One region of the Pantoea phytostimulans genome, then DNA from elsewhere that is predicted to be linked to it. Evidence: predicted binding sites of a transcription regulator. Region 1 holds the regulator's gene; each other region holds the start of a gene.

What was found. Region 1 encodes sigma-54, which starts transcription at its own class of promoters, with help from an activator protein. Its sites were predicted from a motif close to GTTGGCACANNTTTCGCTNT; they were not measured.
Positions count from the first base shown of each region.
Region 2: a site for sigma-54 is predicted at 2,122-2,141, ahead of glnA (glutamate--ammonia ligase). Genes of this name have one in related genera too.
Region 3: a site for sigma-54 is predicted at 5,641-5,660, ahead of glnK (P-II family nitrogen regulator). Genes of this name have one in related genera too.

Region 1 is NZ_CP173698.1:3,523,491-3,533,598, forward strand. It holds gene mtgA (monofunctional biosynthetic peptidoglycan transglycosylase) at 635-1,354, shown strand; gene npr (PTS phosphocarrier protein NPr) at 1,355-1,627, opposite strand; gene rapZ (RNase adapter RapZ) at 1,624-2,478, opposite strand; gene ptsN (PTS IIA-like nitrogen regulatory protein PtsN) at 2,526-3,005, opposite strand; gene hpf (ribosome hibernation promoting factor) at 3,159-3,446, opposite strand; gene rpoN (RNA polymerase factor sigma-54) at 3,468-4,901, opposite strand; gene lptB (LPS export ABC transporter ATP-binding protein) at 4,950-5,675, opposite strand; gene lptA (lipopolysaccharide ABC transporter substrate-binding protein LptA) at 5,681-6,235, opposite strand; gene lptC (LPS export ABC transporter periplasmic protein LptC) at 6,204-6,779, opposite strand; gene kdsC (3-deoxy-manno-octulosonate-8-phosphatase KdsC) at 6,776-7,342, opposite strand; gene kdsD (arabinose-5-phosphate isomerase KdsD) at 7,356-8,342, opposite strand; gene ACF2G4_RS16470 (calcium/sodium antiporter) at 8,359-9,339, opposite strand; gene mlaF (phospholipid ABC transporter ATP-binding protein MlaF) at 9,566-10,108, shown strand, end outside.
Region 2 is NZ_CP173698.1:3,036,127-3,046,234, forward strand. It holds gene typA (ribosome-dependent GTPase TypA) at 20-1,843, opposite strand; gene glnA (glutamate--ammonia ligase) at 2,290-3,699, shown strand; gene glnL (nitrogen regulation protein NR(II)) at 3,839-4,888, shown strand; gene glnG (nitrogen regulation protein NR(I)) at 4,896-6,305, shown strand; gene hemN (oxygen-independent coproporphyrinogen III oxidase) at 6,354-7,727, opposite strand; gene yihI (Der GTPase-activating protein YihI) at 7,964-8,485, opposite strand; gene yihA (ribosome biogenesis GTP-binding protein YihA/YsxC) at 9,038-9,685, shown strand; gene polA (DNA polymerase I) at 10,107-10,108, opposite strand, start outside.
Region 3 is NZ_CP173698.1:136,035-146,142, forward strand. It holds gene cof (HMP-PP phosphatase) at 1-245, shown strand, start outside; gene ACF2G4_RS00655 (PLP-dependent cysteine synthase family protein) at 280-1,314, opposite strand; gene ACF2G4_RS00660 (Lrp/AsnC family transcriptional regulator) at 1,431-1,892, shown strand; gene ACF2G4_RS00665 (SmdA family multidrug ABC transporter permease/ATP-binding protein) at 1,917-3,686, shown strand; gene ACF2G4_RS00670 (SmdB family multidrug efflux ABC transporter permease/ATP-binding protein) at 3,679-5,454, shown strand; gene glnK (P-II family nitrogen regulator) at 5,712-6,050, shown strand; gene amtB (ammonium transporter AmtB) at 6,083-7,369, shown strand; gene tesB (acyl-CoA thioesterase II) at 7,436-8,299, opposite strand; gene ACF2G4_RS00690 (YbaY family lipoprotein) at 8,491-9,048, shown strand; gene ACF2G4_RS00695 (MGMT family protein) at 9,089-9,400, opposite strand; RNA gene ffs (signal recognition particle sRNA small type) at 9,575-9,671, shown strand; gene ACF2G4_RS00705 (HHA domain-containing protein) at 9,831-10,046, opposite strand; gene tomB (Hha toxicity modulator TomB) at 10,071-10,108, opposite strand, start outside.

The DNA of each region.
Region 1 (10,108 bases):
GCATTGCTTTATTTTTAACCAGATGTGGGGTTTTTTGCACGCTTTTGCGTCACTTGAGAAGCTTAAAAGATAAAGCCAAACGGCAATTTAACGCTCACACAGCAAATTGGGATATTTTCTTAGTTAACTTTATAAAAAATAAAGCTAAATGTTCCATCGGACGTGGGTTATCCAAAACGTTTTGGAAACCTTAAAGAGAAATTTCCAGTTAAAGGTTCTACCAATTGATTTCCGTCTAACGTTAGGTGAAAACTTTAATTTTTTTTGTTTAAAGTAAAAGGATTAAAGATCGGAATTTGCACATTCTTTAGAATTTATCGATCAATCAATGAAGAGTAACGAACTAATCATTTTGCGATAGTTAAGTGTAGTGAAACATTTATGATGGCGTATATCACAAATTGTTAAGTGTTTTTTTGAAAAAAGTCTAACTGAAGCAGGGTAATGGAACCGATTCCTTTTTGCTGGAAGTGCTTGAAGTAACTGGATCTGTTAACGCTGATTTGCAATTTTACTGCGTAACCTGTCTGTAAAATAACCCGTATCGTTTGTCTTTATTGCCTGATAAATCCATTTTAAGCCTGTGATTTCTACAGCAATTGATTAATGCTTAAAACAAGTAAGAGAAGATTGCATGAGTAAGTATAAAGGAAGCCTCGGACAACGTATTAAGCGCATTGTTGTCCGCATGCTGTTGGCATGGTTAGGGATTTGGGTAGCAGGTATTGTGCTTTTTACATTTTTGCCGGTTCCTTTTTCCGCCGTGATGGTTGAGCGACAACTGGTCGCCTGGATAAATGGCCGGTTCGATTATGTGGCGCATTCGGATTGGGTAGGGCACGACGAAATCTCACCATGGATGGCATTAGCCGTGATTGCATCAGAAGATCAAAAATTTCCGGTGCACTGGGGATTTGATGTAGCAGCTATAGAGTCTGTGTTGGATAACAGCAATGAAAAAATGCGCGGTGCATCTACACTGTCACAGCAAACGGCCAAAAATCTGTTTCTGTGGGATGGACGCAGTTGGGTGCGTAAAGGTCTGGAAGCCGGTTTGACCGTGGGAATTGAAACCGTGTGGACCAAACGCCGCATTCTGACGGTTTACCTGAATATTGCTGAGTTTGGGGACGGAGTCTTTGGCATTGAAGCGGCATCGCAGCGTTTCTTTCATAAACCCGCCAGCCGCCTCAGTATGTCGGAAGCCGCGCTGCTGGCTGCTGTGTTGCCTAATCCTATTCGTTTTCGTGCCGATGCGCCTTCAGGTTATATCCGGCAACGCCAGCAATGGATCATGCGCCAAATGCGCCAGCTGGGCGGCGAGGGATTCCTGCAACGCAATAAGCTGGATTGATCAGTCTTCGTCAAAACCCGCTTCAAACAGCTCAATGACAGCAGCCAGCGCCTGAATTTCTTCCGGGCCGCTGGCTTCAATTTCGATATGGCCGCCTTTGGCAGAGTCCAGCATCAGTAACGCAATAACGCTACTGGCTTCGGCCTCAGTACCCGCTTCATTGCGTAATAGTACTTCTGCGTCAAAACTTTGTACCAACTCAAACAGCTTCATTGCCGGGCGCGCATGCATGCCCAGCTTATTTTTGATTTCTACAGTTTGTTTGACGGTCATGATTTGCGTTTTTCCAACGTACGATGACGAGACTGTACATTTTTACCGCGGGAGCGGAAATAATCTGCTAGCTGTTCAGCAATATAAACTGAACGGTGTTTTCCCCCGGTACAACCGATGGCTACGGTTAGGTAACTGCGGTTGTTGGTTTCCAGCATCGGTAGCCACAATTCAAGATAGCTACGCGTCTGATAGATAAAGTTGTGCACTTCAGTGTGGCGATCTAAAAAAGCCGCTACCGGACGGTCAAGACCGGTCATCGGGCGTAATTTGGGATCCCAATGCGGGTTCGGTAAGAACCGAACATCAAAGACATAATCAGCATCTATCGGAATACCATGCTTGAAGCCAAACGACTCAAATACCATGGTCAGTTCGCGTTCGCGCTTGCCCAGCAGACGGGTACGCAGCATTTCAGCCAGTTCATGCACGGACATTTCTGACGTATCGATAATTAAATCGGCACGCGAGCGTAGCGGCTCCAGCAGATCGCTCTCTTCGTCAATGGCACTTTCCAGCGACAAGTTTTTGCTGGAAAGAGGGTGCAAACGACGCGTATCGCTGTAGCGGCGAATCAACGTATTACGATCAGCGTCGAGAAACAGCAGCTGCGGTGAAAACGTATCAGGCAGATTATTCAGAGCGGTTTCGAAGATTTCCGGCGATTCTGGCATGTTACGCACATCAATGCTGACAGCAGCGGAGATGTTGCGTTCTGCCAACGAGTTTGCTAACTCCGGCAGCAAGACTACCGGCAGATTATCGACGCAGTAAAACCCCATGTCTTCCAGTGCGCGCAACGCCACTGATTTTCCTGAGCCTGACCGACCGCTAACGATCATCAGCACCATGACCTTCTCTCCCGTTTTAAAACCGGCACCGGGCCGGTAAAGACGCTTTACTGTTCTGACTGGCCTTCTGTAATAATCGCGTAGAGCTCTTCATTACTTTGCGCCGCTCGCAGGCGACGACAGACGGTTTTATCTGCCAGTCTTTTCGCCACCAGTGAAAGAGTATGCAAGTGCGTTTTGCATTGATCTGCGGGAACCAGAAGGGCAAACAACAGATCGACCGGCTGATTATCCACCGCGTCAAAGGCGATGGGCTGTTCAAGACTAATGAACACGCCTACAGCGCGCAATGTATCTTCATCCAGCTTGCCGTGAGGAATTGCAATTCCATTGCCAATACCGGTGCTTCCCATGCGCTCACGGGTAAGAATTGCTTCGAAAAGCGTTTGGTGCGGCAGGTTGAGCTGCTTGGCGGCCAGTTCGCTGATAATTTCCAGCGCCCGTTTTTTGCTCTGGCAATGTACGCTACTGCGGGTGCAGTCCAGCGAAAGTACGGAGCTCAATTCCAGTGTCAGATCGTTGTTCATCATCGTTTCACTTGCGAGTTCACTTAGCCACTCACGTTCGCATATAACCGCTATGTTGACGTCAGATGGCGCTGGCTTAGATGACAAAACGGGGCGGTTAATCCGCCCCATCCTGTGCGCTCTAGCGCGTTAAGCGCTTAACCAGCGTGAAGGTTAGTGTTTTTTCAGTTTGTCTTTGTGTTTGGTCAGTTGACGGGTGAGTTTATCAATCAAACCGTCAATAGCCGCATACATATCTTCCGCTTCCGACGTGGCGTGCAGTTCGCCACCGCTGACGTGTAAAGTCGCCTCGGCAATTTGATTGACCTTCTCGACTTTCAGAATAATATAAACCTGATTGATACGATCAAAGTAGTGTTCCAGTTTGGCAAACTTACCGTTAACGAATTCACGCAGAGGTTCGGTGATTTCGACATGTTGCCCAGTGAGGTTCAGCTGCATAGGTCTTCCTTCTCATTTCTGTCAAACCAGCTGTTTACGCTGGTTCGATGGCGGGATGGATAAAGACTCGCGGTACTTAGCGACGGTTCGACGCGCCACCATGATCCCTTGTTCAGATAACATGGAGGTGAGCTTACTGTCGCTCAAGGGCTTGGCAGGATTTTCCGCCGAAATTAATTTTTTGACCAATGCACGAATCGCAGTAGACGATGCTTCGCCGCCACCTTCGGTATTCACGTGACTGGAGAAAAAATACTTCAATTCAAAGATGCCACGCGGGCTATGTAAATATTTTTGCGTGGTAACGCGGGAAATTGTCGATTCATGCATTTCAACGGCTTGCGCAATATCTGCCAATACCATTGGACGCATAAACTCTTCGCCTTGTTCAAAAAAAGCGTGTTGTTGTTCAACAATACAACGAGTCACTTTTAGCAACGTATCGTTGCGGCTTTCCAGGCTTTTAATGAGCCACTTTGCTTCCTGCAAATTACTACGAATAAATTGATTATCGCTGTCGTTGCGCGATGAACCCCCCATCGCAGCATATTGCTGGTTGATCTTTAAACGTGGCACGCTGTCAGCGTTGAGATCCACTGTCCAGCGTGTGCCGACTTTACGTACCAGCACGTCGGGAATCACATACTCAGGTTCGCCGGTATTCACCGATTGGCCAGGACGCGGATCCAGTGATTGGATCAGCTGCATGGCCTCTTTCAACACATCTTCTTTTAAACGCGTTACGCGCATCAGACTGCGGAAATCGTGATTAGCCAATAAGTCGAGGTGGTTGCTAACGATCAGTCGCGCCTCTGCCAGCATCAGCGTATCAGGAGCATATTGTGAAAGCTGCACCAGTAAGCAATCACGCAAGTCACGAGCGCCAACGCCGATGGGATCAAAACGTTGGATACGTTTTAATACGGCCTCAACCTCATCAAGCTCAAGCTCTTCATTGCCGATGCTGTCGAGGATCTCTTCAAGCGAAACGGTAAGATACCCGGTATCATCGATGGCATCGACAATGGAGGTCGCAATCGCGCGATCGTTATCGGTAAAAGGTGTTAATCCCACCTGCCACATCAAATAATCTTGCAATGATTGTGTTGTTTCGCCTTGATAAATAGGCAATTCATCATCTTGATAATCGGTTCCGGTGCCTGAAGGCGTGCCTGCGGTATAAATCTCGTCCCAGGTTGCATCAAGCGGCAGCTCTTCCGGCATATCTTTCTGCTCTAACGCTTCACGTGTATCCAGCGCTTCGGCTTCTTGATATTCGCGGGAATCAACTTCGTCGTGCAGATCGGTTTGTTCAAGCAGCGGATTACTTTCCAGCGCGAGTTGTAGCTCTTGCTGAAGTTCAAGCGTTGAAAGCTGCAGCAGACGAATGGCCTGTTGCAGCTGTGGTGTCATCGCCAGCTGTTGGCTGAGCCTGAGTTGTAAACCTTGCTTCATAGACAGGATTGATTTTCCTCAGCAAACGTCAGTGTTAGCGACACCTTATCAGAGTCTGAACTCTTCGCCCAAATAAACCCGCTTAACTTGCTCATCTGCAAGAATTTCTGTAGGCGTGCCGTGGGCAATCAAGTGACCTTGGCTCACGATATAGGCGCGTTCACATACCGCCAGCGTTTCACGAACGTTGTGGTCGGTGATTAGCACGCCAAGGCCGCTATCACGCAAGTGTTCAATGATCTTTTTGATGTCGATAACTGAGATGGGGTCAACACCGGCAAACGGTTCATCTAACAGAATAAATTTTGGATTTGCGGCCAGGGCACGCGCAATTTCGACGCGACGACGTTCACCCCCAGACAATGCCTGTCCCATGCTGTCACGCAGGTGTTCGATGTGGAACTCTTCCATCAGCTCGTTAGCACGATCCTGACGTTGCTCTTCAGTCAGATCATCACGGATCTGTAACACCGCCATGAGATTGTCGAACACGCTCAGGCGGCGAAAAATGGACGCTTCCTGAGGAAGATACCCGATGCCACGACGCGCGCGCGCATGCAGCGGCAGGATACTGATATCTTCATCATCAATGATAATGCGGCCCGCATCGCGCGGCACAATGCCCACGACCATATAAAAAGTCGTGGTCTTGCCCGCACCATTGGGGCCCAGCAGGCCGACAATCTCGCCGGACTTCACTTGCAGACTAACGTCTTCTACCACGCGACGGCCTTTATATGCCTTCGCCAGGTTTTCTGCGATTAATGTGGCCATAGCTATCAGTTACTCTTTTTTCCGCTGTTGGACGAACCTTGCTTATCTTGCAACTGCGATGGCACCAGCACGGTGGTCACTCGTTTACTTTGACCCTGACTGTACGCCTGCATTTTTTGTTCTTTAACCAGATACGTTATGCGATCGCCTTTGATGTTGCTGTCTTGCTGTTCGATGTACGCATTGCCAGTCAACTCAACAAAATCGTTGGCCAGTTCGTAATGCAATTTTGAGGCATGGCCCTGAACCGGTTTGCCGCTGTCCTGCATTTGGTAGAAAGTGGCGGGGTTACCGTAAGCATCAACAATGGTTTTCTTGCTGTCGCCGCCAGGACGCGTAACCACCACTTTGTCCGCAGTGATTTTGATCGAGCCTTGCGTCACGATAACATTGCCGGTAAAGGTGGCCACGTTGCCTTGCAGATCCAGCGCCTGGTTCTGCGAATCGATATTCACGGGTTTATCCGAGTCACCGGTCAAGGCCAGCGCTGGAACACTGGTCGCAAGCAGCACGCTGGCCAGTAAATACTTAAGGCTGTTTTTGTTCATTTTGAATTTCATAAGAAGTTTTGACCTTTTCGATTAACTCGGCGTTTTTTGTCCGTAAATTACCGCGCATTTTCATGCCGGTAGAGTTAAAGCTGCGGCCATAGAGCGTTACTTGGTCGTCAGACGTCACGTCCTGACTGACAAGGTTCACTTGAGCGTTGTCAGTTTTGATACGCTGAAGCTGAGAATCCTGCGTCAGCGTAGTGAGCTCAACATGTCCATACAGATAAAGCATACGATCTTTGGTCAGCTTTGCTTTATCTGCGCGTACCGACCAGGTTGGCACTTTGTTTTCATCGTAAGTGGTCATCACTGGATTATCGAACCAGCTCAACTCATCGACTGAAAAGTAGGTCACCTTGTCTGAAACCAGCTTGTACGTCAGGGCACCTTGCGGGTTATACACCACCGTATTGGAGTCTGCGCTGGTGTAAGTTGGCGCCTGATCGTTAGCAACGGGCGCGCTAGTGTCGTCCTGATTAGTCAGATTCCAGCCGATAAGAACCAGTGCAATCAAAGTCAGAATCAGCGTTATCCAACGCCTGCTTTTACTCATACCGATTGCCCTTTGGCATCCTCAAATTTATCTTGCGCCATTAAGATCAGATCGCATAATTCACGTACCGCACCGCGTCCACCGGCGATACGCGTCACGTAATTGGCGCGTGGCAGTAAAACAGGATGCGCATCTGCAACAGCAACACTCAGACCTACTTTGGCCATAACCGGCCAGTCGATGAGATCGTCACCGATGTAGGCAACCTGTTCATCAGAAAGAGACAGTTTATCCAGAAGTTCACGATAGGCCAAAAGCTTATCCGACTGGCCCTGATAAAGATGACGTATGCCGAGGGTTTTGCAGCGATCTTCCATCAGTCGAGCGTTGCGGCCGGTTATAATAGCCACTTCTACATCGGAGGTCAGCAGGCAGCGAATGCCGTAACCGTCGCGGACATTGAAAGCCTTCAGCTCTTCACCGTTATTTCCCATGTAAATGACGCCATCTGACATCACGCCATCAACATCACAAATCAGCAAACGAATCTTACTGGCGCGCGCCATCACCGCGGCACTAACCGGTCCGTAACACGTTTCAACGGTGGCACTTTCTAACGGCATTCTCTTTTCCTGTTCAGACCACGCCTGCGCGCAGCATGTCATGCATATGTACCACACCGAGCAGACGATCGTCATCGGCCACCAGTAGCGCGGTGATGTTTTTAGTTTGCATCAAATTCAAGGCATCCACCGCCAGGACATTAGGGCGAACGCGAATGCCGCCGCGCGTCATTACTTCTGCAATGGTTGCCCGCTGGAAATCGATGCCCATGTCGAAGATGCGGCGTAAATCACCATCGGTAAAGATGCCTTCAATTTTCATCAGATCGTTAACGATAACGGTTAACCCGAGGTTTTTACGCGTAATTTCCAGCAGCGCATCACGCAGAGAAGCGTCGTGCGTGACATGCGGCATTTCATCACCGCTGTGCATAATATCACTGACATGCAGCAGCAGTTTGCGACCCAACGCGCCGCCTGGGTGTGAAAGGGCGAAATCTTCAGGCGTGAAACCGCGTGCTTCTAATAGCGCAACGGCTAATGCATCACCCATGACCAGGGTGGCGGTAGTACTGGTGGTGGGCGCAAGGCCGAGCGGACAAGCTTCCTGCGGCACCTTAATACATAAATGCACATCAGCCACGCGTCCCATGGCGCTTTCAGCGCGGCTAGTCATGCAAATGAGTTTGATTTTTTGACGCTTGATCACCGGGATCAACGCCAGAATTTCGTTAGACTCACCGCTGTTTGAAATGGCAATGACAACATCATTGCTGCTCACCATGCCAAGATCGCCATGACTGGCTTCGCCAGGATGAACAAAAAATGCTGGGGTGCCGGTGCTGGCAAACGTTGCTGCCATCTTTTTACCGATATGACCCGATTTGCCCATTCCCATGACCACAACTTTGCCTTTACAGGCGAAAATCATGGCGCAAGCACGCGCGAAATCCTCATTGATATATTGGTCGAGTTGTTCCAGTCCTTCACGCTCAATGCGCAGCACCGCTTTTCCTGCTTGCTGGAAATCAAAATCACCGATCGATTGCTGATGTGACATGGCAAATCTGTCCTTTTTATCCGTCTATAAACGCCGGCTGTAACCACAGCAGCGTAACCCAGACGATGAACCCACAGAGTAAAAGTGTACCTGCGGTGCGGCCTATACGGCGGCGGCGCAGTAGGCAAAGCAGAGCAAAGAGGGCGCTTACGCCGAGCATGACCCAATAATCACGTGCGAAGGCGTGATAATCTACGCTGCCAGGATGCATCAATGCCGGCAGGCCCAGCACAATGGCAATATTATAAATGTTGGCACCGATCAGATTACCGATAGCGATATCATCTTCACCTTTCAGCGCACCCGCGATGACAGTGGCCAGCTCTGGCAAACTGGTGCCGACTGCAATTATCGTCAGGCCCATGACGAGTTCACTGACGCCGAAATAGTCTGCAAATACCGTGGCGTTATCGATCACCATACGTGTCGACATCGGTAAAATAATCAGCGCAACGGCCAGCCAGAGAAAGGCTACCGTGTTATTGCCCTCTTCGCGTGGCAGTTCAGCCAATTGTTCACGCGTTAACGTGTCATTGTTATTAAGTTCGGCTTTACGAGCAATGCGGATCACCACGATCAAATAGAGGGCGGCAATGGCAATCAATCCCAGACCATCAAGTCGACTAAGATGATTATCAAACAGCATAATACCGCTCAGTAATGAGACCAGCAGCATTAGCGGCAGTTCGCGGCGAATCAGATTTGAATGGACAGTCAGCGGGTGCAGTAAAGCCGCTCCTCCCAAGATCAGCAATATATTAGTAATGTTCGAGCCCAGCGCGGTGCCAACAGCGAGATCCATTTGACCATGCTGCGCCGCTGAGAAGGAGAGAATGATTTCTGGCAACGACGTACCCATGCCGACCACCGTCATGCCTATAATCAACGGTGGTATGCCAAATGAGCGGCAGAGAATCGAGGCGCTAAACACCAGACGATCGGCACCATAAGCCAGTAAAAGCAGACCGATAATCAGCAGTGCGGTAGCTACGAACATTAAAAATCCTTGCGTGTAAATCGGGGTCGGCACGCCTTGTCCGACTGATTTAAGATTCTGTGTGCTGAAACAGGCGCTGATTTTGACCGCCTAAACGACAAAAGTAAATTTTATGCCCGTTTTCGCTAAATCTTAGCGGTAAGTTTCTGTAAAGCTATCGTGCAACAAGGTTGAACAGGCTACCATCGTACCCCATGTTTACGCCCGATCTGCATAAGAGGTAAGAATGATCCAGCAGCAAACGAATCTGGTAGAGGTTCGTGGCGTGAGTTTTTCGCGCGGAGATCGCAAAATCTTTGATGACATTTCGCTCACGGTGCCGAAAGGTAAAGTGACGGCGATAATGGGGCCATCGGGGATAGGTAAAACTACGTTGCTACGCTTGATTGGCGGCCAGCTTCAGCCTGATGGCGGAGAAATCTGGTTCCGTGGCGAAAATATCCCCACGCTTTCACGCGCTAAATTGTACGAAGCGCGTAAAAAAATGAGCATGTTGTTTCAGTCTGGCGCGTTGTTCACCGATCTTACCGTCTATGAAAACGTGGCCTGGCCGCTGCGTGAACATACCCAATTGCCGCCGGCTCTGCTACACAGCACGGTGCTAATGAAACTAGAAGCGGTGGGTTTGCGCGGCGCGGCCCAGCTGAAACCCGCCGAGCTTTCTGGCGGTATGGCGCGTCGCGTGGCCCTGGCGCGTGCAATTGCGCTTGAACCTGAATTAATCATGTTTGACGAACCTTTTGTCGGCCAGGATCCCATCACTATGGGC
Region 2 (10,108 bases), 490 kb from region 1:
AACGACTGTAACAGACAGATTAAACGTCTTTGCTACCGCGTGAAGCACGCTTACGGTCGTTCTCAGTCAGGTGACGTTTACGGATACGTACTGACTGCGGCGTCACTTCTACCAGTTCGTCATCATCGATGAACTCGATCGCCTGCTCAAGAGTCATCTTGATTGGCGGAACCAGAGTTGTCGCTTCGTCAGTACCAGAAGCACGCATGTTGGTCAGCTTCTTACCGGTCAGACAGTTAACAGTCAGGTCGTTAGAACGGCTGTGAATACCGATGATCTGGCCTTCATATACTTCTGCACCGTGACCCAGGAACAATTTGCCGCGATCCTGCAGGCTGAACAATGCAAACGCAACTGCTTTGCCTTGGCCGTTAGAGATCAGTACGCCGTTCTGGCGCTGGCCCACTTCGCCCTGACGAATATCGTCATAATGGCTGAAGGTGGAGTACAGCAGGCCGGTACCGGAAGTCATGGTCATGAATTCGTTACGGAAGCCAATCAAGCCACGGCTTGGGATCACGTAGTCGAGACGTACGCGGCCTTTACCATCCGGATCCATGTTTTTCAGATCGCCTTTACGCTCACCCATGGCTTGCATTACTGAGCCTTGGTTATTCTCTTCGATATCCAACGTAACGTTTTCGAATGGCTCTTGTTTGCGGCCATCGATTTCACGGAAGATAACTTTCGGACGGGATACCGCCAGTTCGAAACCTTCACGACGCATGTTTTCAATCAGTACAGAAAGGTGAAGTTCACCACGACCTGATACGCGGAACGCATCAGCATCTTCGGTTTCTTCAACACGCAGCGCAACGTTGTGAACCAGTTCTTTGTTCAGACGCTCAAGGATCTGACGTGAAGTCACGTACTTACCTTCTTTACCGCAGAACGGTGAGGTGTTGACGTTAAAGAACATGGTTACGGTTGGCTCATCAACGCTCAGGGCTGGCAACGCTTCAACATTTTGCGTGTCGCAAATAGTGTCAGAGATGTTCAGCTCGCCCAGACCGGTGATCGCGATGATGTCGCCCGCTTCTGCCATATCAGTATCGATACGTTCCAGACCCAAGTGGCCCAGCACTTTACCGACTTTACCGTTACGGGTTTTGCCTTCGCTATCAATGATAGTCACTTGCTGGTTCGGCTTAACTTTACCGCGCTTGATGCGGCCGATGCCGATAACGCCCAGATAGTTGTTGTAGTCCAACTGCGAAATCTGCATCTGCAGTGGCGCGTCAGCTTCAACCTGTGGCGGAGAAACGTGGTCAACAATTGCCTGATACAGCGGGGTCATGTCGTCCGCCATGTCAGTGTGTTCCAGACCCGCGATACCATTCAGCGCAGAAGCGTAAATGATAGGGAAGTCGAGCTGTTCGTCGGTCGCATCAAGGTTAACGAACAGGTCAAATACCTGATCAACAACCCAATCTGGACGTGCGCCAGGACGGTCAATTTTGTTGATAACCACAATCGGCTTCAGACCATGCGCGAACGCTTTTTTGGTCACGAAGCGGGTTTGCGGCATAGGGCCATCCATCGCATCTACAACCAGCAGCACCGAATCCACCATGGACATGACGCGCTCAACTTCACCACCGAAGTCGGCGTGTCCTGGGGTATCAACGATGTTGATACGGTAGTCATTCCACTTAATGGCGGTGTTTTTTGCGAGGATGGTAATCCCACGCTCTTTCTCCAGGTCATTGGAGTCCATCACGCGCTCAGTAGCTTCGGTACGGGCATCGAAGGTACCGGATTGTTGCAGCAGTTTGTCAACCAGGGTGGTCTTTCCATGGTCAACGTGCGCGATGATGGCGATGTTACGCAAATTTTCGATCACAGCTTTGCCTCAGGCATTTATAGAAATAGAAATAGCGCGCTATTGTACACGGATTAAGCGGAAGACTGAACATGATCACACTTTTCACTGAAAGTTTATTGCATTGGGGGAAATTCGCACTGTTCTCGGTGCAGAAAATGCACTAAGTTGGCGTGACGCACCAAATTGGTGCTGATATTTGCGTGAAAAGCACAATCTTGGTGCAAGGCATCCATACTGGTGCAGCGCAAGAGAGATAAGAGAGCGCATTATAGCGCTATTTAGCACGATGACAGAAAGTTGGCACAGAATTCGCTTTATATTAATCAAGCGAAAACGACAGTTAGACAACGGTTGAAGAGCTTGCCGAGATTCAGTTGGTTAGGAATGGTTGTAATAAGAGACGCATTCCAGGCAACGAAGTTCTCTCACCATGTAGACAATGACCATTTCCAGGAGAGTTGAGTATGTCCGCTGAACACGTTCTCTCGATGATGAACGAGAATGAAGTTAAGTTTGTTGACCTGCGTTTTACCGATACTAAAGGTAAAGAACAGCACGTTACTATCCCTGCTCACCAGGTTAACGCTGACTTCTTCGAAGAAGGCAAAATGTTCGATGGCTCCTCCATCGGTGGCTGGAAAGGCATTAACGAATCAGACATGGTGCTGATGCCTGACGCAACCACGGCGGTAATGGATCCGTTCTTCGAAGATTCTACGCTGATCATCCGTTGCGACATTCTCGAGCCAGGCACCATGCAGGGCTACGATCGTGATCCACGTTCAATCGCAAAGCGCGCTGAAGATTTCCTGCGCTCTTCTGGCATCGCGGACACCGTGCTGTTCGGACCAGAACCAGAATTCTTCCTGTTTGATGACATCCGTTTCGGTTCTTCTACTTCCGGCTCACACGTTGCTATCGACGATATCGAAGCAGCCTGGAACACCGGTAAAGAGTACGAAGGCGGTAACAAAGGTCACCGTCCAGGTCTGAAAGGCGGCTACTTCCCCGTTCCACCTGTTGACTCAGCTCAGGACATCCGTTCTGCCATGTGTCTGACCATGGAACAAATGGGTCTGGTAGTAGAAGCGCATCACCACGAAGTGGCTACTGCTGGTCAGAACGAAGTGGCAACCCGCTTCAACACCATGACCAAAAAAGCTGACGAAATTCAGATCTACAAATATGTTGTGCACAACGTTGCACATGCATACGGTAAAACTGCGACCTTCATGCCGAAGCCAATGTTTGGCGACAACGGTTCTGGTATGCACTGCCATATGTCACTGTCTAAAGGTGGCGAGAACCTGTTCTCTGGCGACAAGTACGGCGGCCTGTCTGAAATGGCGCTGTTCTACATCGGCGGTATTATCAAGCACGCTAAAGCAATCAACGCCTTAGCTAACCCGACTACCAACTCTTACAAGCGTTTGGTCCCGGGTTATGAAGCACCGGTTATGCTGGCTTACTCCGCGCGTAACCGTTCTGCATCAATCCGTATCCCAGTTGTTGCTAGCCCGAAAGCACGTCGTATTGAAGCGCGCTTCCCGGATCCAGCGGCAAACCCATACCTGGCGTTTACTGCTCTGCTGATGGCTGGCCTTGACGGCATCATCAACAAGATCCATCCTGGCGACGCGATGGACAAAAACCTGTATGACCTGCCGCCGGAAGAAGAAGCTGAGATTCCAAAAGTGGCTGGCTCACTGGAAGAAGCGCTGAACGCACTGAACGAAGACCGCGAGTTCCTGACCCGTGGCGGCGTGTTCACTGACGAAACCATCGATGCCTACATCACCCTGCGTAAAGCTGAAGACGACCGCGTTCGCATGACTCCGCACCCGGTAGAGTTCGAGCTTTACTACAGCGTTTAATCAATTTTAGGTTTTATGTTGCCGTGGAAATTTTTAGCCCATCTTCGGATGGGCTTTTTTCTCCGCGAATTCATCGTTCATTCGCCTGAAATTCGGCTTAAATACTACAATGCACTCACTTAGTGCAAAGGAACGCTGTATGGCAACTGGCTCTCTGCCCGATGCAGGGCAGATTCTCAATTCATTAATCAACAGTATTTTGTTGGTGGATAACGATTTGGTTATTCATTACGCCAACCCGGCGGCGCAGCAATTACTGGCGCAAAGCTCACGTAAATTGTTCGGCACGCCGTTACCTGAATTAACCGGCTACTTTTCGCTGAATGTTGAGGTGATGCGTGAAAGTCTTGAGGCTGGCCAGGGATTTACCGACAGTGAAGTGACGCTGGTTGTGGATGGCCGCGCGCACATTATGTCACTGACGGCGCAACGCTTGCCTGATGGTTTTATCCTGATGGAAATGGCGCCGATGGATAACCAACGTCGTCTTAGTCAGGAACAGTTACAGCACGCCCAGCAGGTTGCAGCGCGCGATTTGGTTCGTGGTCTGGCACATGAAATTAAAAATCCGCTGGGAGGGTTACGGGGTGCTGCGCAATTGTTATCACGTGCGCTGCCCGATCCGTCGCTGAACGAATACACCAAAGTTATTATTGAGCAGGCGGACCGGTTGCGAAACCTGGTAGATCGCCTGTTAGGGCCGCAGCAGCCTGGCATGCACATCACTCAAAGTATTCATCAAGTCGCTGAGCGCGTGGTGAATTTGGTGTCGATGGAGCTGCCTGACAACGTCTCGCTGGTGCGCGATTATGACCCCAGCTTGCCGGAATTGCCGCATGACCCGGATCAAATTGAGCAGGTTCTGCTGAACGTAGTACGCAACGCCCTTCAGGCGTTGGGTGAAGAAGGCGGCACAATCATTATTCGTACCCGCACGGCGTTTCAGTTAACGCTGCATGGCACGCGATATCGCCTGGTGGCGCGCATCGATATAGAGGATGACGGCCCGGGTATTCCAGCTCAACTGCAAGATACGCTGTTCTATCCGATGGTCAGCGGGCGTGAAGGCGGCACCGGTTTAGGCCTTTCAATCGCACGCAGCTTGATCGATCAGCATTCAGGAAAAATAGAATTTAACAGTTGGCCTGGTCACACCGAATTCTCGGTTTACTTGCCTATTCGCCAGTGAGGTTTCTATGCAACGAGGGATAGTCTGGATCGTCGATGACGATAGCTCCATCCGCTGGGTGCTTGAACGCGCGCTCACTGGAGCCGGTTTAAACTGCGCCACTTTTGACAGCGCAAGCGAGGTGCTAGATGCACTTTCGACCAAAACCCCAGATGTTTTATTGTCAGATATTCGCATGCCGGGTATGGATGGGCTGGCGCTGCTAAAACAGATTAAACAGCGTCATCCGATGTTGCCCGTGATTATCATGACGGCGCATTCTGATTTAGATGCTGCGGTCAGTGCTTACCAGCAAGGTGCGTTTGATTACCTGCCGAAACCTTTCGATATTGATGAAGCGGTCGCGCTGGTTGAGCGTGCTATCAGTCATTATCAGGAACAGCAGCAGCCGCGTAATCAGCCAGTTAGCGGGCCAACAACCGATATTATCGGTGAAGCGCCTGCCATGCAGGATGTATTCCGTATCATTGGTCGCCTGTCGCGCTCGTCAATCAGCGTACTGATCAATGGTGAATCGGGTACCGGTAAAGAGTTAGTGGCGCACGCGCTGCATCGTCATAGCCCACGGGCAAAATCGCCATTTATTGCCCTGAATATGGCTGCCATTCCCAAGGATTTGATTGAATCCGAGCTGTTTGGTCATGAAAAAGGCGCCTTTACTGGAGCGAATCAGATTCGGCAGGGCCGTTTCGAGCAGGCCGACGGCGGCACACTATTTTTAGATGAAATCGGTGATATGCCTTTAGATGTGCAAACCCGCTTGCTACGCGTTTTAGCTGATGGCCAGTTTTATCGTGTTGGCGGCTATGCGCCTGTAAAGGTCGATGTTCGCATCATTGCTGCTACGCATCAGAACCTTGAGCTGCGAGTACAGGAAGGCAAGTTCCGTGAGGATTTATTCCACCGTCTGAATGTCATCCGGGTACATTTGCCACCGCTGCGCGAGCGTCGCGAGGATATTCCTCGTCTGGCGCGTTATTTCCTGCAGGTTGCTGCGCGAGAACTGGGTGTCGAAGCGAAAATTTTGCATCCTGAAACCGAGACAGCATTAACGCGCCTTCACTGGTCCGGTAACGTACGCCAGTTGGAAAATACCTGTCGCTGGCTAACGGTGATGGCGGCTGGCCAGGAAGTACTGATTCAGGATCTGCCTTCAGAGCTGTTTGAATCGAACACACCAGAAAATCCAGTGCAATCACTGCCTGATAGCTGGGCAACGTTGCTGGCACAGTGGGCCGATCGCGCTTTACGTTCCGGTCATCAAAACTTGTTGTCAGAAGCACAGCCGGAGATGGAGCGCACGCTGCTGACTACTGCGCTGCGACATACGCAGGGCCATAAGCAGGAAGCGGCACGTTTGTTGGGCTGGGGACGTAATACCTTGACTCGCAAGCTAAAAGAGCTCGGCATGGAATAAGTGTTGAGATGAACGGCTGGAGCATTGCTTGTGCTTCAGCCGTTTACTTTAGATAACGCGCGAAAACTGCTGCTGACGCGCCTTTTGGCGCAGATAAACATCAAAGCACATACAGATATTCCGAATGAGTAAACGCCCCACTCCCGTAACCTGTAGCCCTGTCGCGCTATGCTCCACCAGCCCATCCGCAATCAATGGTTTCAATAGCGTTAAATCCTCAGCGAAATAGTCGTTAAAGTGTATATTCCATTGCGCTTCTACCGCTTTAAAATCCAAAGAAAAATTGCATATCAGCATTTTTATCACGTCGCGACGTAAACAGTCGTCCTGGCTCAACGTTAGACCTCGCCATAAGCCATTACCCGTGCTGCCCACGCTTTCATACCACACATTGAGCGCTTTTTGATTTTGCGCATAGCTGTCACCGATCATGCTAATTGCCGACACACCCAGCCCAAGCAAGTCGCTATCGCCCTGCGTGGTATAACCCTGGAAATTACGATGAAGCAGGCCTGCACGCTGAGCCACTGCCAGCTCATCCTGCGGCTTTGCGAAATGATCCATACCGATGAACTGATAACCCTGCTGCGTTAGCATAGCGATGGTCTCATGAAGGATAACAAGCTTCTGCGAGGCAGAAGGCAGCTCCTCCTCTTTGATTTTGCGTTGAGCAGCAAATAGCGTAGGCATATGCGCATAATTAAAGACGCTGAGGCGATCGGGATTGAGCTCAGTAACGCGCTTTAAAGTAAAGGCGAAGCTTTCTGGCGTTTGCAGTGGCAAACCATAAATTAAATCGATGCTGGTTGAGCTAAAGCCTTGCTGGCGGGCTCTTTCCATCAAACCAAAAATGACATTTTCATCCTGCACGCGATTAACGCGCTCCTGAACGGCTTTATTAAAATCCTGTACGCCCATACTCAGGCGATTAAAGCCCAGCGTACGCAGGTGATCGATCATATCTAATTCGATTTCACGTGGGTCAATCTCGATCGACATTTCCACGTCTGCCGCCACGTCAAAATGCTGCTTCAGCAAGGTGACCAAACGGGTAATTTGCGCTTTATTCAGGAAAGTCGGCGTGCCGCCGCCCCAGTGAAGCTGAGTCACTCGACGCTGGCGAAAAAAAGGCGAACGTTGGCGAATTTCTTGCTCTAACACATCCAAATAGCGATCGGCTTTATGCAACTGGCGCGTCACAATTTTATTGCAGCCGCAGAAATAACAGAGGCGATGACAAAACGGAATGTGGATATAGAGAGATAAAGGGCGATCGGGGTAACGCGCTACCGCTCGTTGGAAATCATCTTCTGCATAGTTTTCGTTGAACTCGAGCGCGGTGGGATACGAGGTATAGCGTGGACCGGCGTAATTGTACTTTTCAATTAACGCCTGATCCCACTCGATCTGCTGCGATGACATACTTATTCCTTCCGGTGACGTCGTCTAAGAGAAGGTCGCGATGCAGAAGAGGAGAAAGGTGAGCGGGATGATGAAACCCGACTTATACGATGCTTCAGACGCGACAGGCGTCGTAGTTTAATCAATAACCAAAGTAGATAACATGTAAGTAACAGCGCGAAAATTGATCCAGGCCAAAACATTCGTGTTTACCTGTTAAGCCCGGCATGCGCAAACACACATGCCGGTCAAAAAGCTTAGTTGCCTTTCAGCAGACGATACATATCTTCTTCGGCTTGCTCGTCTTCGTCGTCATCCATGGCGATGCCTAACTGCTCCATCAGCTCATCGATACGATCAAGCGCTGCGTCTAACCAACCTTGATCTTCAGCGGAGAGCGTTTCACCGCCTTCAAGGCGATCAAGCAGATTATCCAAACGGGGATCGTTTTCCAGCTTCGCCAATTCTTCTTCAGGCGTTAGACGCACTTTCTCAACGGCAGGTTTGGTTGGCGCCTTTTTCACTTTAGCCGGTGCGGTTTGACCTTCAGCGCCTAACGCGATCGGCTTCTTACTCCCGATACGCGGATCTTTAGCTGTAGTGCCTGAGCCGCCGTTTTTGCTGCCCTTGGTTTCGGGATTCGCACGGCTGCCTGACGCATGACCGCGATGCTTTTTATCGCGCTTGCGGTCACGTGCTTCAATGTTTATTTCTTCACGCGATTTGCGTTTGGCCTTGGCGGCAGGTTTGCCGTTCGCAGCTCGTGCAGGTTGCTTCATAGTGTTTTATCTCAGCGTTTTTATTCAGTATAGAATTGCGGCGAAATCTAGCAGAAAGCAGACAAAGAAAAAAGGCGACAGCTTAAGCTGTCGCCTTATTTCACACCTTCATAAGAAGGAATCATGTTTTAAATCCTTTTTGGCTCGCAACATCCCGGTTATTCCCGCGCCAGCTCATCTCCTGAGCATCTCCTTTTCCTTGTCCGGTCCCAATCCTTGACCATTTCCACTCCATCGCTCTTCATCTTCATGACATTCCTGAGCGCATCATCCTAATGGGTGCTGCCATGCACTGCACAATAATGTAGACCAATTAGTAAAACCCTCAAGCCAGACTTGTCTTGAGTTTCGATGGAAAACCCGTACTTTTTATTTAAATAAATGAATTTTAATGATTTATTTTTTTAAAAAATTAAATAAAAGAGGATATAACTGCCACTTTTAATGGCAAATCTCTTACAAAAAAGCCTAAAAGGATGCCATTGAGCACTTTCGCGCCATAACGCGTATAATCAGCGCCATTGCCCGAATACGTATTTTTGGAGTGTCATCTTGCCTGAACTAAATTATCACGTTACCCGCTTTATTCTTAGCGCCCCTGACATCCGTCATTTGCCATCTGACACCGGTATTGAAGTGGCCTTTGCTGGACGCTCTAATGCCGGTAAATCTAGCGCACTCAACACGTTAACCAATCAAAAAAGTTTGGCGCGCACCAGTAAAACGCCAGGCCGTACGCAATTAATTAACCTGTTTGAGGTGAGCGAAGGCAAACGTCTGGTCGATTTACCGGGTTATGGCTATGCCGAAGTACCAGAGCAGATGAAGTTGAAATGGCAACGTGCACTGGGCGAATATCTGCAAAAACGTCAGGCGCTGAAAGGGTTGGTGATTTTGATGGATATTCGTCACCCGCTAAAAGATCTCGATCAACAGATGATCCAATGGGCAGTTGAAAGCAATATAGAAGTACTGCTATTGCTGACCAAAGCCGACAAATTGGCATCAGGCGCGCGTAAAGCACAGCTTAATGCAGTTCGTGAAGCTTCAGCAGCATTCATGGGCGATGTGCAAGTTGAGATGTTTTCGTCATTGAAGAAGATCAATGTCGATAAAGTACGCCACAAGTTAGACAGCTGGTTTAATGAATTAGAACCGGCGCGCGAAGAAGAAGATGCAGAGAGTGATTCTGAAGAATAAGTAGAAGATGATTAGCGGCCAGAGCGCCGCTTCCAGACAAAGCCCAATAAAAAACGCCCCAGTCATATAATGACTGGGGCGGCTAGAATTCAGCCAAATCCGATTACGTGAAGTAAAAGGTCTGAAAGATAGAACATCTTACCTCTGTACCCTACGCCTCGAACTTTACCTGATTTTTTCTGCGCCACAAAGGATTTTTTGTAGCTGGCTTTCATAACTTGACAGTTTTTTTACCTGGCGCGTCACAAAAATGATTCTTAGATGTAGTTTAATTACCAAAAAAATGCTTAGTCGTTAAAGAGTTAGTGAACGCATATTTTTTCAGGCTCAAAGAGGCATGGCTGAACCGATTAAGTAAACAATTTACTTATGGTTCTGAGTGGGCCTGTAAAAAAGCGCCTTTACAGGCCCAAAGTCAAATTC
Region 3 (10,108 bases), 600 kb from region 1:
TAACTCTGCTCTGTCAGCATCTTTCATTAACTTTGGCGGATTGCATGGCATTTGGCGATGCAATGAACGATCGAGAGATGTTGGCGCAAGTGGGCAAAGGTTTCGTGATGGGCAATGCCATGAGCCAGTTAAAAGCTGCGCTGCCGCATCTGCCCATTATTGGTCATTGCGAGACACAGGCGGTGTCTCACTATTTAAATCACTGGCTTTCCACACCTGACCTCGCGTATTCCCCCGAATGCTGAGGATTGCAGTGAACCGGACAGGAAGTCCGGTTTTTTATTCCAGCTCGCGCAGCCAGGGTTGAATATCGCCGATATTTTTTGCTACCCATTCCGGCTGATAATAGCTGTCGAGGTAACGCTCGCCGCTATCACACAACAGAGTGACTAACGCGCCTTTTTCGTTGTTTTCACGCATCCGTTTTGCCACCTGAATCATGCCCCAAAAATTGGTGCCGGTAGATGCGCCAGGTTTGCGTCCCAGTAATTTTTCCAGCTTCAGCATCGCAGCAATGGTCGCGCCATCCGGTACTTTCATAATCTCGTCAATGACATCTGGCATAAAAGAGGGCTCTACACGTGGGCGGCCAATGCCTTCAATCATGCTGCCACGTGTACTGTGCAAACGCGTATCGCGGCTGTGCCAGTAATCAAAAAACACAGAGTGTTGCGGATCGACCACTAATAAATGCGTATCGAAGCCTTGATAGCGAATGTAACGCCCTAGTGTGGCAGAAGTGCCGCCCGTTCCTGCGCTCATAATTAAGGTATGCGGGGTAGGATAAGGTTCAAGCGTCATCTGACGAAAAATGCTCTCGGCAATATTATTATTACCGCGCCAGTCAGTTGCACGCTCCGCATAGGTGAACTGATCCATAAAATGCCCGTTCATCTCACGCGCCAGCCGCTCCGATTCCGTATAAAGCTGGCAAGGATCCTCAACAAAATGGCATTGCCCGCCATAAAAAGTAATTTGCTCTATTTTACGTTTAGCGGTGCTGGCGGGCATCACGGCGATGAACGGCAAACCCAGCAGCCGCGCAAAATAGGCTTCAGATACTGCGGTGCTGCCGGAAGAGGCTTCAATGATCGGGGTATTTTGCTTTATCCAGCCGTTGGCCAGGCCATATAAAAACAGCGAACGCGCCAGACGATGTTTTAAGCTGCCGCTCGGATGGGTACTTTCATCTTTCAGGTAAAACCAGATGCCAGGGAAATCGGCCAGATCAAAGCGGATCAAATGGGTTTCTGCGGATCGTTGAAAATCTGCGTTGATTTCTTTAATGGCGTGGCGAGTCCAGCAAGTGTGCATGTTAAGCATCCGGCAGCGTGAATGGCGGCTATTTTAAGGCACTGGCGGGAAAAAGAGATTGCTATATTGCCGCTAAAATCACGTTAATAGAGAAAATATTTCTACGGAAAAGCCAAATGCCAGATAAAACAGACTTTAAAATGCTGGCGCTGCTGCAGCAGGATTGTACGTTATCGCTGCAGGCGCTGGCGGATGCGGTTAATCTCACCACAACGCCATGCTGGAAACGCCTGAAAAAGCTGGAAGAAGATGGCATTATTCGCGCACGTGTTGCCCTGTTGGACGGTGAAAAACTCGGTTTATCGCTGACGGCGTTTATGTTTGTTAAGACGCAGCAACACAGCAGCGACTGGTATCAGGCGTTTGTGTCGGTGGTACGAAGTATGCCCGAGGTGATGGCCTTTTACCGTATGGCGGGCGAATATGATTACCTGCTGCGCGTGCAGGTTGCCGATATGAAAAGCTACGATGGCTTTTATAAGCGCTTAGTTAACGGCGTTCCGGGTTTGATTGATGTGACCTCCAGCTTCGCCATGGAAGAAATTAAATACACCACGGCTTTACCTGTCGCCCCTTGAGGGCAAAAGATTGAGAGCAGCGTTGTGCGATTATTCAGCCAGTTAAGTTGGTATTTTATACGTGAGTGGCGACGCTATGTAGGCGCCGTCATCTTATTGATCATTATTGCTATTCTGCAGTTGTTACCGCCGCATGTGGTGGGCGTTATTGTGGATGGCGTTACGCACCATAGTATGAGCACTGGCCAAATCATGATGTGGATTGGCATCATGCTAGCAACCGCGATAGTGGTTTACCTGTTGCGCTATGTCTGGCGCGTGCTGCTGTTTGGCGCCTCTTATCAACTCGCGGTAGAGCTACGTGAAGATTTTTATCGTCAGCTAAGTCGCCAGCATCCCGCCTTTTATTTACGCCATCGTACTGGCGACTTAATTGCGCGCGCAACAAATGATGTGGATCGCGTGGTTTTCGCCGCCGGTGAAGGCGTGTTGACACTGGTCGATTCACTGGTGATGGGTTGCGTCGTGTTAGTGGTGATGAGCACGCAAATCAGCTGGCAATTGACCTTGCTGTCACTGATACCCATGCCGATTATGGCGCTGGTGATCCATCGTTACGGCAACCAATTACATCAACGCTTTAAACTGGCGCAGGCAGCTTTTTCCAGCCTCAACGATCAGACCCAAGAAAGCCTGACCAGCATCCGCATGATCAAATCTTTTGGTCTTGAGCAGCATCAGTCGCAGCAATTTTCTGACATTGCCCGCGATACAGGTGAAAAAAATCTGCGCGTGGCTCGCGTTGATGCACGGTTTGATCCCACCATTTACATCGCGATTGGCTTTTCCAATCTACTGGCGATTGGCGGCGGCAGCTGGCTGGTGTGGCACGATCAAATGACGCTAGGTCAGCTCACCAGTTTTGTAATGTATCTCGGTCTGATGATTTGGCCCATGTTGGCGCTGGCGTGGATGTTTAATATTGTCGAGCGCGGTAGTGCAGCCTGGAGCCGAATTCGCGTCCTGTTGTCGGAAGCGCCGGCGGTAGAAGATGGTGAAAAAACACTGCCTGCAGAGCCAGGTCTTTTGCAGGCGGCGATCCGTGAGTTTCGTTATCCTGCCAGCTCCGGGCCGGTATTAAGTCATCTCAATTTCCAACTGAAACCCGGCGAAATGTTGGGCTTATGTGGTCCAACCGGCAGCGGTAAAAGTACGCTGCTTAGCTTGATTCAGCGCCACTTCGATATTCAACAAGGCGATATCCGCTATCACAATCTGCCGCTCCCGCAATTACGCATTGATAGCTGGCGTAGCCGCTTAGCCGTGGTGAGCCAAACGCCCTTCCTGTTTTCGGATAGCGTGGCGAGTAACATTGCGCTGGGTAAACCCAATGCTTCGCAGGAAGAGATTGAGCAAGCAGCCAAAATGGCCTGCGTTCATGATGACATCTTACGTTTACCGCAAGGGTATGAAACAGAGGTGGGTGAGCGCGGCGTGATGTTATCGGGTGGGCAGAAACAGCGGCTTTCGATTGCTCGTGCATTATTGCTGAATGCAGAAATCCTGATCCTTGATGACGCCTTGTCCGCGGTGGACGGCCGTACAGAACATGAAATACTGCATAACCTGCGCATCTGGGGCAAGAATCGCACCTTGATCATCAGTGCACATCGTCTGTCAGCGTTAACTGAAGCCAGCGAGATTCTGGTGCTACAGCAAGGTACGATCGCGCAACGTGGCAATCACGATACGCTAGTGGCAGAGCCAGGTTGGTATCGCGATATGTATCGTTATCAGCAATTGGAAGCCGCGCTAGACGACGACGAGAATGAAAAAGGAGTGCCGCATGGCTAAGTCACAACGCTTGTGGCCAACACTGAAACGCCTGCTGAGCTACGGTAAACCCTGGCGTAAGTCCTTGTCGATAGCCGTCGCAATGCTGTGGATTGCCGCTGCCGCTGAAGTCACGGGCCCGGTTCTGGTCAGCTACTTTATCGATAAATTAGTGGCGAAACACCATATGCCTTGGGCTGTGGTGGCTGGGCTGGTGGTGAGTTTCATTTTGCTGCAATTGTTGGCTGCTGCGCTGCATTACTGGCAGGCACTGCTGTTTAATCGCGCGGCGATAGGCGTGGTGCAGCGATTACGCAGCGATGTGATGAATGCGGCTCTGCGTCAGCCGCTGAGCGCGTTTGATACGCAGCCGGTTGGGCAAATCATCTCACGCGTTACTAACGATACCGAAGTGATCAAAGATCTCTACGTTACGGTGGTAGCAACAGTGTTGCGCAGCGCAGCGTTAGTCGGCGCGATGATGGTCGCGATGTTTAGCCTTGACTGGCGCATGGCGCTGGTGGCGATGTTGATTTTCCCGATGGTGCTGGTGGTGATGTTGATTTATCAGCGCTACAGCACGCCTATTGCACGCCGTGTACGCAGTTATCTGGCTGAAATCAACAACGGTTTTAATGAAGTGATCAGCGGCATGAGCGTGATCCAGCAGTTTCGTCAGCAGGCGCGCTTTGGTGAGCGCATGGGCGAGGCCAGCCGTTCACACTATCTGGCGCGCATGGAAACGCTGCGGCTGGACGGATTCCTGCTGCGGCCTCTATTAAGCCTGTTCTCGGCCTTGGTGCTGTGTGGCTTGTTGATGCTATTTAGCTTTTCCATGCCGGGCGTATTTGAAGTGGGCGTACTTTACGCTTTTATTACCTATCTGGGACGCCTGAACGAACCCTTGATCGAACTAACCACCCAACAATCAATGTTGCAGCAGGCGGTAGTATCGGGTGAGCGCATTTTTGAGCTGATGGATGCCGCCCAACAGCAATATGGTAGTGATGATCGTCCCCTCGCTTCAGGTCGTATCACCTTTAACAACCTGAGCTTTGCCTATCGCGAAAATCGCGATGTGCTGAGTAATATCAATCTTGAGGTTCCTTCACGCGGGTTTGTTGCATTGGTGGGACATACCGGCAGTGGAAAAAGCACGCTGGCCAACTTATTAATGGGTTATTACCCGGTGACGCGCGGCGAGATTCGCCTCGACGATCGCCCGATAAGTGAACTGACACATTCGGTGCTGCGACGTGGTATTGCGATGGTGCAGCAAGATCCGGTCGTGTTAGCGGACACCTTGTTGTCCAACGTACGCTTAGGCCGCGATATCAGTGAAGAGGCGGTCTGGCAGGTGCTTGAGCAAGTCCAGCTGGCACCCTTAGCCCGCAGCATGCCCGAAGGCATTCACACCCGGCTGGGTGAGCAGGGCAATAATCTCTCTGTTGGGCAAAAACAGTTGTTGGCGCTGGCGCGGGTGCTGGTCGAATTACCGCAAATCCTGATTCTTGATGAGGCCACGGCCAATATCGACTCTGGCACTGAGCAGGCTATTCAGCAAACGCTACGCACCTTAAGGCAGCACAGCACATTGGTGGTGATTGCTCACCGCCTTTCAACCATCACCGAAGCCGATACAATTTTAGTTCTGCATCATGGACAAGTTGTGGAGCGTGGCAATCATCAGCAACTGCTCGCGCAGCAAGGCCGCTATTGGCAAATGTATCAGTTACAGCAAGCAGGGGATGAACTTGCTTCGGGCATGCCCTTAACAACAGAAGGGTGATCTGCACCTTTTTTGCGCGCTTTTATCAGATTAATCTGTATAAATGCACTTCTTTGAGGCTGAAGGCACCAAAGAAGTGCAGTCGTTTCTCTTAACTCCCCCGCTTAAACTATTCTCTGTGTTATCCATCACAAAACAAAGCTAGCTCCAGCGCGCCTGACTCACTGATTAATCGCTTTCGATATTTGTGGCACACGCTTTGCTTATATCTCTGCGTGTCCATGAGACTCACCTATTTAATACCCGGAGGGGATCCTATGAAGCTGGTTACCGTAGTGATTAAACCATTCAAGCTGGAGGATGTGCGTGAAGCTTTATCCTCTATTGGCATTCAGGGGCTGACCGTCTCCGAAGTTAAAGGTTTTGGTCGTCAGAAAGGGCATGCCGAACTTTATCGTGGCGCTGAATACAGCGTTAACTTTCTGCCGAAAGTGAAAATTGATATCGCCATTGCTGACGATCAGCTTGACGAAGTTGTGGACGTTATCAGCAAGGCGGCTTACACCGGTAAAATTGGCGACGGTAAAATTTTCGTGGCTGAACTGCAGCGCGTAATCCGTATTCGTACCGGCGAGACCGACGAAGCAGCTCTGTAATTTAAGCTCAGTAATGTGATGGGATGGATAAAATGAATAAAGTTTTGACTAAGTTGGGCCTGACCAGCCTGGCACTGTTACCATCGCTCGCGATGGCTGCACCTGCCGTTGCGGACAAGGCTGATAACGCATTTATGATGATTTGCACCGCGCTGGTGCTGTTTATGTCAATTCCAGGTATTGCCTTGTTTTACGGCGGATTAATCCGTGCAAAAAACGTGCTGTCAATGCTGACTCAGGTTGCCGTAACGTTCTCTCTGGTTTGCGTGTTGTGGATGGTTTATGGCTATTCGCTGGCCTTCAGCGAAGGCAATGCGTTCTTCGGCGGTTTCGAGTGGGCAATGCTGAAAAATATCCAGCTGACCGCCGTGATGGGCAGCTTCTACCAGTATATTCACGTTGCATTCCAGGCCTCTTTCGCCTGTATCACCGTCGGTCTCATTGTCGGTGCGATTGCTGAACGTATTCGCTTCTCTGCAGTTCTGATTTTTGTGCTGGTTTGGCTGACACTGGCGTATCTGCCTATCGCTCACATGGTGTGGGGCGGCGGTTATCTGGCTCAGGACGGCGCGCTGGACTTTGCTGGCGGTACCGTGGTGCACATCAACGCCGCTGTTGCGGGTCTGGTGGGTGCTTACCTGGTCGGCAAACGTGCTGGTTTTGGCAAAGAAGCGTTTAAACCGCATAACCTGCCAATGGTCTTCATGGGTACCGCGATTCTCTATGTCGGCTGGTTTGGCTTTAACGCCGGTTCAGCTTCAGCAGCTAACGAAATCGCTGCGCTGGCCTTCCTGAACACTGTTATAGCAACGGCAGGCGCAGTTTTGTCCTGGACCTTTGGCGAGTGGGCTGTTAGGGGTAAACCTTCTCTGCTGGGTGCGTGTTCCGGCTTTATTGGTGGCCTGGTTGCGATTACCCCCGCGTGTGGTTATGTCGGTGTCGGTGGTGCGTTGATCATCGGTCTGGTGGGTGGATTGGCTGGCCTTTGGGGTGTCACAACCTTGAAGAAATGGCTGCGTGTTGATGACCCGTGTGATGTGTTTGGTGTGCACGGCGTGTGTGGCATCGTAGGGTGTATTCTGACCGGTGTTTTCGCTTCCTCTTCACTGGGCGGCGTGGGTTACGCAGAGGGCGTTACCATGGGCCATCAGGTTTGGGTACAGATTTTCAGCGTTGGCGTTACCATTGTTTGGTCGGGCGTGGCCGCATTCATCGGCTTCAAACTGGCTGACATGATTGTGGGTCTGCGTGTACCAGAAGAGCAGGAACGCGAAGGTCTGGACGTCAACAGTCACGGCGAAAACGCTTACAACCAGTAAGAAATCACTTCAAAAAGAGCAGTGCGCTAAAATAAAAAATATCAGGGGCGATCAATCGCCCCTTTTTTATTCATTTCGCTGACGCATTACCCCTTCCTGCACCGTTGATGCCACCAGTACACCTTGCTGATTATAAAACTCACCCTGCACAAAACCACGTGCGCCAGACGCAGAGGTGCTTACCACGCTGTAAAGCAGCCACTCGCTAAAATCGAAGGGGCGATGAAACCACATAGAATGATCAATGGTAGCGACTTGCATATCGGCTTCAAGAAAGCCTTTACCGTGCGGCTGAAGCGCAACGGGCAAGAAGTTTAAATCGGAAGCGTATCCCAAAACATATTGATGCAGGCGCAAATCATCGGGCAGAACGCCATTAGCGCGGATCCAGACCTGGCGAACGGGCTCATCGACATGGCCTTTTATCGGGTTATGAATCTGAACCGGGCGAATCTCCAATGGACGTTCAGCGATAAATTTTTCTCGGACTTTTTCCGGCAGCAAATGTGCCATTTTTTGCGCCATCATCTGCTCAGAGGGCAAATTATCTGGGCCGGGTACCGAAGGCATTTGATTCTGATGCTCGAAACCACTTTCGGGGGCCTGAAACGAGGCGGTCATATAGAAGATAGGATGACCATTTTGCACCGCGCTGACGCGGCGAGCACTGAAGCTTTTGCCATCTCGTAAGGTTTCGACATCGTAAATAATGGCTTTTGCACTGTCGCCGGGACGTAAAAAATAGCTATGAAACGAATGAATGATGCGATCTTCAGGGACCGTTTGTTTGGCGGCATACAGCGCTTGCCCGACAACCTGACCACCAAAAACCTGGCGCAAACCGAGATCCTCGCTTTGACCACGGAATAAACCCTCTTCGAGTTTTTCCAAATTTAATAAATTCAGCAGATTTTGCAGTGCCTGGCTCATCGCGCTTTCCTCAGAAAAGTAACCTGCTCAGTTTGAAAGATCCGACCAGTTGTCGTCAATCAGACTTTCGCCTGAGTGCCAGCCAGGCAAATTTCCGAATTCTGTGCCAACATTAAGGACATACGGCGAGTGAAGCGCTGTACTGCAGATTCGCTGCTGATAATCATTTTGATCAAATGGAGACGACATCAATGAAATTCTGGCAAGTGTTCAGTGGATTAGCATTGGCGGTGGCTGTCGCAGGGTGTGCCGATAAAGGTAAGCCGGTTGCAACGCCGACTTTAGGTTCCGCAGTGGCAGGACAGCAAGCGGCAATTACCCAGCCAAACGTTAGCGGTTCGGTTTATATTCGTCAACGCATTGCGTTGCCACCGGATGCAGTATTAACCGTTACGCTTTCAGATGCTTCAATGGCAGATGCACCCTCTAAGGTGTTGTCACAGCGCGTAGTACGTACTGAAGGCAAACAGGCACCTTTCCAGTTTATCCTGCCTTTCAACCCAGCAGATATTCAGCCTAACGCGCGTATCTTGCTGAGTGCAGCGATTACTGTTGACGGCAAAATGGCCTTTATCACGGATGCGGTAAAACCCGTGATCAATCAGGGCGGTACCAAAGCGGAACTGTTGTTGGTTCCGGTTCCACAGATGGCAATGCCAACCCAACCGGGCGCAGCGACCACGGTGCCATCAACCTCCCCGACGCAGGTGACACCATCCTCTTCTGTACCCGCACCAACCAGTCTGTAACGCCGTTCTGGGGCGACGCCGTTCGCCCCAAATTTATTAATTAATAGCACCAACGATATTTTTCCAACGCAATCTTTCCCTCATCGCTGACCTCAATACCTTCGGCTTCCAGTGCATCGCGTTGCCGAAACAGGTCATCACCTTGCAATGAAATTGTGCCGTGACGGTTAACCACTCTATGCCAGGGCAAAGTACTGCCTGCAGGCAGGCGCTTTAACACGCCGCCGACTTGTCGTGCCGCTCGGGGCGAACCTGCAAGTTGGGCAATTTCACCGTAAGTGATGACCTTACCGGCTGGAATGGCGGCGACAATTTGCCAGATACGTTGCTGAAAGCTGTCGGGTTGGTCCATCTGCTTGTCCTGTCGCAAAAAATGGCTTCAACTTTAGCATGACAGACGAGAGCGGAATGCGCGGAAGTGCTTGTTGTTCAAGAAAGCAACGGTCATCCCGTCTGCGCTTGCAATTGCCAAGGGCTTCCCCGATAATGCCTGCGCTCTCGTAATGAGGGCTATCAATGGGGGCCCTGTTGGTTCTCCCGCAATGCTAGCTTGTGAACTCGGTCAGGTCCGGAAGGAAGCAGCCGCAGCAGGTGACGTGTGTGCCGGGATGTAGCTGGCAGGGCCCCCACCCAATTTTATCCTCCCCCTCTTTCTACTCAAAAAACGATGCTCAAAAAAAGCAGACAGGCGAAACTCGCCTGAGGCCGATCCATTGCCGGCAGGCGAGATTATTAAGTCTGGATGGATGCGTTGTAGGGAAAAGACGTAAAGCAGTGAAGGACTAACGTACGAATTTCCACACCGAAACGGGAACTTTGTCGTAAAGCTTATTCATTGTCAGTTCAGCTAAACGATGATCGGCTGCAGAGTAAAATACGGCTAGTTCGTTGTCAGGTAATTCGTACTTATTTTTTTCAATGACCCTTTCAAGGGTATCGATTGAGCGACAACGACGCAGTCGCATCAAATAATCCGTTTTAGTTAGGGCTTTGTTCATAAATAAACCGTTCTCACGTAAGTACTATAACGAATGGCTTGGTTGCTGGAGAAAAGCGCACT